Gottschalkia purinilytica: one gene and its partner. The protein of the gene in region 2 interacts with the protein of the main gene of each other region in a pairwise test. Links are inferred from orthologs where the notes say so. Each region holds a gene or a part of one and is shown on either strand. Other genes may lie near its edges.

Region 1 (4,155 bases), on a different replicon or contig from region 2:
TTGAAAATAGTGCATTTGATAAAGTATTCTTTTGTAATAGTGGAACGGAATCTGTTGAAGCTGGGCTAAAACTGAGCCGAAAATATGGTAATCTAAAACGTGGAGAAGAATGTTATGAAATTATAACTATGAAAAATTCTTTTCATGGAAGAACATTTGGATCAATTACAGCTACAGGACAAGAAAAATATCAAAATGGATTTGGACCATTACTTCCTGGAGTAAAATATGCTCCTTATAATGACTTTGAAACTTTAAAAAGCATGGTAAATAAAAATACTTGTGCTATTGTTGTAGAGGCTATACAAGGAGAAGGTGGAATCTGTCCTGCTGAAAAAGAATATTTAAAAAATATTAGAAAACTATGTGATGAACTTGATATAGTACTAATATTTGATGAAGTGCAAAGTGGAATTGGTCGTACTGGAAAGTTATTTGCTTATGAAATATATAATATAGAACCAGACATTATATGCTTGGCAAAAGGATTAGGTGGTGGATTTCCTATAGGAGCTATGATGGCTGTTGAAAAAATAGCAAATGTATTTGAACCGGGAAATCATGCTTCTACATTTGGAGGAAATCCATTAGCTTGTACGGCAGGAATAACAGTTCTTAATAAGTTGCTTAATGAAGGAGTACTTCAAAATGTAGAGAAACAAGGTGAATATTTAAAGAAAAAATTATTATCTCTTAAAGAAAAGGTATCTTTTATAAAGGATGTAAGAGGATACGGACTTATGCAAGGAATTGAGATAGAAGAAACTTCACCATCCGATATAATAAATAAGTGTATAGAAAAAGGACTATTATTAGTAGGAGCTGGAGCTAATGTTATAAGATTTGTACCACCTCTTACTATAAAAGAAAAGGAAATTGATGAAGCTGTAGAAATACTAGGAGAAGTTCTAAGTTTAGTAAAATAAAAATTAATTTAGATGAAGAATTTGTTTATGTAAATTTAACTATGCAATTATAAAAAATATATTATTTTTAATTGGCGTCTATTAGATAGGCGTCAATTTTTGAATTTTATAAAACTATTAAGAATGATTATTAGTTGTGTTATTCAACTTTAAAAAATATTTTATAAATTGGTATTAAAAATAAGTTTAATATCATATAATGCTTATTTTAACATATACTTGTTTTGAAAAAGTAAAAATATTTGATAAAATATACGAGGGGAATTGAGTGTATTTACAATAGACATGAGATTATAATAGTTTATAATTTAAGGATATAATTAAGGGGGATAAGAAATGATATTTAAATGGAAAGAGGATTTTGAAACTGGGATTAGTGAAATTGATACTCAGCACAAAAGATTGTTTGAGTTAGGATCAGAATTATATAATTTGGTGAAAGTAAAAACTCAACAAGATAAATATGATGACATAGTTACAATAATAGAAGAATTAAAAGACTATGCTATATATCATTTTAAGTATGAAGAAAACTATATGAAGGAAATAAACTTTAAAGATTTAAAAGAACATAGAATAAAGCATAACGTGTTTATAGAGAAAATATTGGAATATGAAACTGATGATATAGATTATAATCAAACAAAAGTATTACTAGATATGATTAACTTTATAGCAAGTTGGATTAGTAATCATATTTTAAAAGATGATTTAAAATATAGATAATAAGTCATTTTAAACTTTTATAGTATAGTTAATTTACTAAAGAATAAGATTGTATAGAAGTTATAGGACGGTGATTAATATTGAATAAAGAATTTTTTATTAATAAAAGAGAGGAACTTGTAAACTTAATAGAGGATGGTTCGTTAGTAGTATTCTTTTCAGGATGTGCTCCACAAAAATCTGCTGATGAAAAATATGATTTTGTAGTTAATAAAAATTTTTATTATTTAACAGGAATAGAAAGAGAGAACTTTATACTACTTTTAGGTAAAAGAGATGGAAAATATGAAGAGACATTGTTTATTGAAAAAGTTAGCTTAAAAGAAGAAAAATGGACAGGAAAAAGATTAACTGAAGAAGAATCTAAGGAAATATCAGGTATTGAGAATATATACTCTTTACAAGAATTTAAAAACATGTTTAATAATCTTTTAAAGAATGACTATGAATACATATACTTAGACTTAGAAAAGACAAGCTGGGAATCTGTAGATACTCCTGCATTATCATTTGCAAAAGATATTAATAATAAGTATCCTTATCTAAAGATAAAGAATATATATGGATTAGTTTCTAGACTTAGAATGATAAAAAGTGAAGAAGAAGTAAAAGAAATACGAAAAGCTATAAAGATAACTAATGATGGGATTAAAAGTCTTATGAAGAATAGTAAAGTAGGAATGAAAGAGTATCAACTTGAAGCCTACTTTGACTTTACAATAAAAGTCTTAGGAGCAAAAAGACATTCGTTTAAAACAATAGCAGCATCAGGAGCAAATGCTACGATTCTTCACTATGACAAAAATGATAGTGAAATAAACAGTAATAATCTTATACTATTTGACTTAGGATCCCAATATAATAACTATTGTGCAGATATATCTAGGACATTTCCTATAAATGGTAGATTTACAGAAAGACAGAAGCAGATATATAATATAGTTTTAAAGGCACAGCAAGAAACTATAGAAGCTATTAGACCTGGAGTTAAGTATGCAAAATTAAATGAGATAACCAAAAAAGTTCTAATTGAAGAATGTAAGAAAATAAATCTTATAAATAAAGATAACGAAATATCGAAATATTACTATCATGGAGTCAGCCATTATTTAGGACTAGATACACATGATGTTGGAATATATGGCCCTGAGGTTGAATTAGAAGAAGGAATGGTAATAACTATAGAACCGGGTTTATATATAGAAGAAGAAAGTATAGGAATAAGGATAGAAGATAATATATTAGTAACTGAAGATGGATATGAAAATCTTTCCCAAAATATAATAAAGACAGTGGAAGATATAGAAAAATTTATGAATAATTAAGATAGTAAAATAATATAAAAAATAAACTGCATACTCCTTGATTTTATATATAAAAAACAAAGCAAGGAATATACAGTTTATTTTATTTTAAAAATTTTGAATATGTTTTAATTATCACTTGCAGCATGAGCTATTTTTGCACAAGCTGCTGCTACTATTCCACATATTAGATCATCTAAAAAAGTGTGTACTTTGTCAGAAGATTTACCTAATCTATCAAGTTCTCCTATTATACCTACTTTTACTTTATCTAGGTATCCAAAGTTAGTAAATCCAATGGAACCATATATGTTAGTTATGCTAAGTGCCAATATTTCATCTATACCATATAGTGATTCATCTTGCTTTACTATAGATAAAAGAGGTTCATCTAATAAATCTTTTTCAGCTAATTCATCTATTTGTATTCCAGTTAGTACTGCATTTTGAACCTCTCTTTTCTCTAAAATTCTTTCAACATTTTTAATACAGTATTCTAGAGTAATATTAACATAATTTTTTTGAAGATCATAAACTATTTTAGCAATATCTTCTACAGTAGCTCCTCTTTGCTCCATTTTCTTAATAACAATATCTTTCATAAGTTGGCCTCCCATATTTCCAATATATATCATGAGCTATAAGAAATAATAAACTATACGTGTTATTTCAAGTTGGTATAATAATTATATGAAAAATATTATCACATATATGATAACTAATCATAATTTTATAGTTTTGATTTTATTAAATTCAAAGCAGTATCCATACAGAAACTTAATTCTTTTATATTACTGCCACCACCTTGAACTAATTGAGAGTTTCCTCCACCACGACCAGATATCAGATCAATAACAGAATCAAATATTTCTTTCATATCTAGATCTATGTTTTCAGATCTTCCCAAAATTAATTGACATCTGTCATTTTCAACTAATCCAAGGATACACGTTGTATTAGTATTAGATATTATATTAGACGCTATGTATCTAATATCTTTTAAATTATTATTTTCAAATATTTTTTTTACTATTTTAATTTCATTAAACTTTATACAATTATATAGAAGTTCCTTACTCTTATACACTAAAAGCTCTTCTTTTAAACTAGATAAATCTTTTTGTAAGGATATATTTTCCTCTAAAAGTTTTTCCACTCCTTTATATGTATCATTATCTTTAAGAGAAAGTAAGGAGGAG
Region 2 (4,205 bases):
TTTTTGTTTACTGAGCTTTACACCTTCGTTTATATTTCTATTCATATGGATAGCTAAATTTGGAATTATAGTTATAGGTTTATCTATATTAATAAGTCTTGTTTCTGGATAAAGAGGATTATCTGACTTTAAAGATACTCTTCCTGCTATCGATAATGGTCTATCTAACCAAGTATTAAGTATCGGTCCTCCATAGACTTCTGTGTTAAGCTTTAAATATGTATTTTCAACTGTAATTTCTGGATTTGGTTTAATACGGAATGATGGTGAGTCTGTATGTGATCCTATAAGTCTAAAGCCATCCTTCTCTATATCCCCACTTCCAACTGTAAAAGCAACTATAGCCGAATCATTTTTAATAGTAAAATATTTTCTTCCTTTCTGTACATTCCATCTTTCTCTAATATCCAGCTCTCTAAAGCCCTCTTTTAAAAGCTTATCTTTTACATTATTTACAACATGAAAAGAACTTGGACTATCATATATGAAATCTATAAGTTGTCTTGCAAATTCTGCTTCTTTTATCATGAAACTCCTCCCTTATTTATATTTATTCTTTGGTTAATAAATATAAGTACCCTGATAAATCAGAGTACTTATATATTTTAACAGTATTATTCTTCTTCGTCATATTCTTGATTAAATATTTCGTCAAAAGCTTTTGAAACTAATTCATAATCTTCATCAGATTGTATATTTCCTAGTTCTGCTCCTTCTTCTGTTTCTGTATATTCATATAATAACACTGTCTCTTCATTTTCTGGAACTAATGCTATATATTCTTTACTTCTTACTTCAAATATTCCTAATACATAACAGTTTAGTTCTGTGTCATCGTCAAGAACTAAGTGCATCATTTGTACATCATCATGATCGTGTCCACATCCACATCCATGGTCATGTTCGTGGTCATTACCACATCCGCATCCTCCATTATGTTCATGATTATTTCCATTGCTACATCCGCAGCTGTGTTCTTCGTGTTTATTTTCTGACATTGTAATTCCCCTTTGCATTTGGATTTTTCTAAAGTGTAATATATACTCATCTATGTATATACTATTTTCAGAAATTATTTATATATAAAATCAATTATTTAATTGACTTTAATACCTCTATCAAGTATTCCCATGTTCTTTGTACAGAAGAAATACTTACTTTTTCACTAGGAGTATGAACATCATACATATTTGGCCCAAATGATATCATATCAAGACCTTCTATTTTTTCTCCAAATAGCCCACACTCTAATCCAGCGTGAATTGCTGTTACAATAGGCTCTTTTCCATATTTAGCCTTATATGATTTTACAAATACATCTCTTATATAAGATTCAGGATTATACTCCCATCCAGGATAGTCTCCTTCTGTCTCTATTTCTACACCTAATAGCATAGACAAACCTTTTATTTTATCTACTATTTCTGTTTTTAAAGTCTCAATAGAACTTCGAACAGCACTTTCCAACGTAACTTTATTATTTTCAGTTTTTACAACTCCTAAGTTTACAGAACTTTGAACTAATCCTTCTATATCCATACTCATTGATTGAATTCCATTAGGACTTAATGTTAAAGCATATATAACTTTATTTGTAGACTGTTTTGTAAAAACTTCTTTATTATTTTCTTGAGATTTTTCTAATTCAATAGAAACATCTGAATCAGATACTTTTAACTCATTTTTGAAAGTTTTGTTCCAATAATCTATTTCATTTTTTAACTTATCTTCAGCATCTGATTTTATGTAAATAGTAGCATCTGCTTCTCTAGGTATAGCATTCATTTTAGCTCCACCACTTATTTCTGATAAGTAAATATCTGTTTTAGAGTTTAGTGAATTAAGTATGCGTCCTAGTATCTTATTGGAGTTTCCTCTTTCTTTATTTATCTCCATTCCAGAATGTCCGCCTTTTAGACCTCTAACTTTAATTTTATAGCATACAAATTCATTTTTAGCAAATTCCTTTTCTATTGGTATACTAATTACAGTTCTTATTCCTCCAGCACAACTAACCAATAATGTTCCTTCTTCTTCTGAATCTATATTTATAAGTATTCTTCCTTTTATACTATTAGGATCTAAGTTTTTAGCTCCACCCATTCCTGTTTCTTCTTCTGATGTTATGAGTACCTCTAAAGGAGGATGACTTATATTATCAGAATCCAGTATAGCTAGTGCATATGCTACAGCTATTCCGTTATCAGCTCCTAGAGTAGTACCCGTACCCATTATCATATCATCTTCAACTCGTAATTTTATGGGGTCTTTCGAAAAATCATGTTCTGTTGATTGGTTCTTTTCACAAACCATATCCATATGTCCTTGTAATATTATTGTAGGAGAGTTTTCATATCCAGATGTTGCAGATTTTCTTATTATTACATTTAATGCTTCATCTTGAACCACATCTAGTCCTCTTTCTTTAGCAAAACTTACTAAATAATCGCTTATTTCTTTTTCATGCCCTGAACATCTAGGGATTCTAGATATGTCCTCGAAAAACTTAAAAACTGAATTAGGTTCTAAGCTTTCTAGTACTCTATTCATTTTCTTTCACTCCTTAAATATTCTTTATATTTATCTTATATAGCTATTATAAACTTTTTTTCTCCTTTATAATAGTATCAATAATTCCTCCACCTAAACAAATATCTTCATCATAGAATACAACCACTTGACCTGGTGTTATAGATTTCTGAGGCTTATCAAAAATTACTTTATACTGATTATTTCCTAGAGGCCTAACTGTAACTACTTGATCTGGCTGACGATATCTAAATTTAGCAGTACATCTTAGTTCCTTTTCTAATTTTATATTACTTATCCAATTCACATCTGTAGCTATAAGCCCATAAGAAAATAACAAAGGATTATTAGCTCCTTGTGCTACATAAAGTATATTATTTTTTAAATCCTTATCTACAACGAACCAAGGTTCACCTGTTTCTATTCCTCCTATACCTAATCCTTTTCTCTGTCCTAGTGTATAATGCATAAGTCCACTATGTCTACCTAAAATTTTTCCATCTATACTTTCTATATCTCCAGGCTTAGCAGGTAAGTAATTATCTAAAAATTCATTAAAGTTACGTTCACCTATGAAACATATACCAGTGCTATCTTTCTTTGAAGCAGTAACCAATCCTTCTTCTTTAGCAATTTTTCTAACTTCTGGCTTAGTTAATTGTCCTATAGGAAATATACTTTTAGATAATTGATATTGACCTAAAGGACATAAAAAATATGTCTGATCTTTATTACTATCAATTCCTCGTAAAAGTTTATATTCTCCATCTCTATAATCTATCCTTGCATAGTGTCCTGTAGCTATATATTCAGCTCCTAATTTCTTTAAAGCATAGTCTAAGAATAGTTTAAACTTTATTTCTTTATTGCACATGACATCAGGGTTTGGAGTTCTTCCTTTTTTATATTCACTTAAAAAATATTCAAATACTTTGTTCCAATATTGTTTTACAAAATTAACAGTATAATATGGTATCCCTATTTTATTGCAAACCATTCTAACATCATCATAGTCTTCTGTTGCTGTACAGACTCCTGTTTCATCTTTCTCATCCCAGTTTTTCATAAATATTCCTGTCACATTATAGCCTTCTTTCTTTAGCAATAATGCTGAAACAGATGAATCTACTCCTCCGGACATGCCTACTATTATCTTAGAACCCTTTTTTATCTTATGCATAAAGTGTTCACCTTCTTACAGTTTATCATAATCTATCTATATAGTTGCCCAATATTATTAATTACATTCATATATTATATTTAATATCTAAAGTTAAAATTATTATAAAGTTAGTTATGTAAATATGAAATTTTATCAATCATTTTTTAATTAATATATTTTTGCTTTATAATTATACTATTTCATGACATAATTTTTATATTAAGAAAAATAATATAATCAGTAGACTCTTTTATATTCTAAGTATATACATATTCCTACGTAACAAATATATAAACTAGATTAATAATTTAGTATTTATAATTTATACCTTATTTTTCCCAAACAAATCTGATTTTTACTTATATATTATCTTTTTTATCATTTTTATGTCAATTCATCCCACCTCTTTAGGTGTGGGATGAATTGACATTTGGCGATAGTCAAGTATTGAAATACACCTTAGTATATGACATTATTGTATATATAATAAATATTCTTTTTGTATGACGCTCAA

What was found. The genes of interacting proteins can lie anywhere in the genome.
Region 1: the proteins of CLPU_RS01725 (region 2) and CLPU_RS04040 interact in binary tests that used the Escherichia coli proteins (3 or more experiments, as listed by UniProt). The link is inferred for Gottschalkia purinilytica from one-to-one orthologs.

Annotation. Positions count from the first base shown.
Region 1 is NZ_LGSS01000003.1:141,567-145,721, reverse strand. What follows is about bases 920-3,854. They hold CLPU_RS04040 (aminopeptidase P family protein), read left to right. Parts: upstream 920-1,732; coding sequence 1,733-2,977; downstream 2,978-3,854. Other genes in these bases: CLPU_RS04030 (alanyl-tRNA editing protein), read right to left, coding at 3,687-3,854; CLPU_RS04035 (phosphatidylglycerophosphatase A family protein), read right to left, coding at 3,085-3,558; CLPU_RS04045 (bacteriohemerythrin), read left to right, coding at 1,263-1,652; CLPU_RS04050 (aspartate aminotransferase family protein), read left to right, coding at 920-926. Also shown: more of CLPU_RS04050, read left to right, coding at 1-919; more of CLPU_RS04030, read right to left, coding at 3,855-4,155.
Region 2 is NZ_LGSS01000001.1:347,801-352,005, forward strand. What follows is about bases 322-3,306. They hold CLPU_RS01725 (aminoacyl-histidine dipeptidase), read right to left. Parts: upstream 2,551-3,306; coding sequence 1,093-2,550; downstream 322-1,092. Other genes in these bases: CLPU_RS01715 (M18 family aminopeptidase), read right to left, coding at 322-528; CLPU_RS16480 (DUF1292 domain-containing protein), read right to left, coding at 615-998; mnmA (tRNA 2-thiouridine(34) synthase MnmA), read right to left, coding at 2,597-3,306. In the rest of the region: more of CLPU_RS01715, read right to left, coding at 1-321; more of mnmA, read right to left, coding at 3,307-3,709; CLPU_RS16485 (DMT family transporter), read left to right, coding at 4,191-4,205. UniProt on the Escherichia coli protein: Dipeptidase with broad substrate specificity. Requires dipeptide substrates with an unblocked N-terminus and the amino group in the alpha or beta position.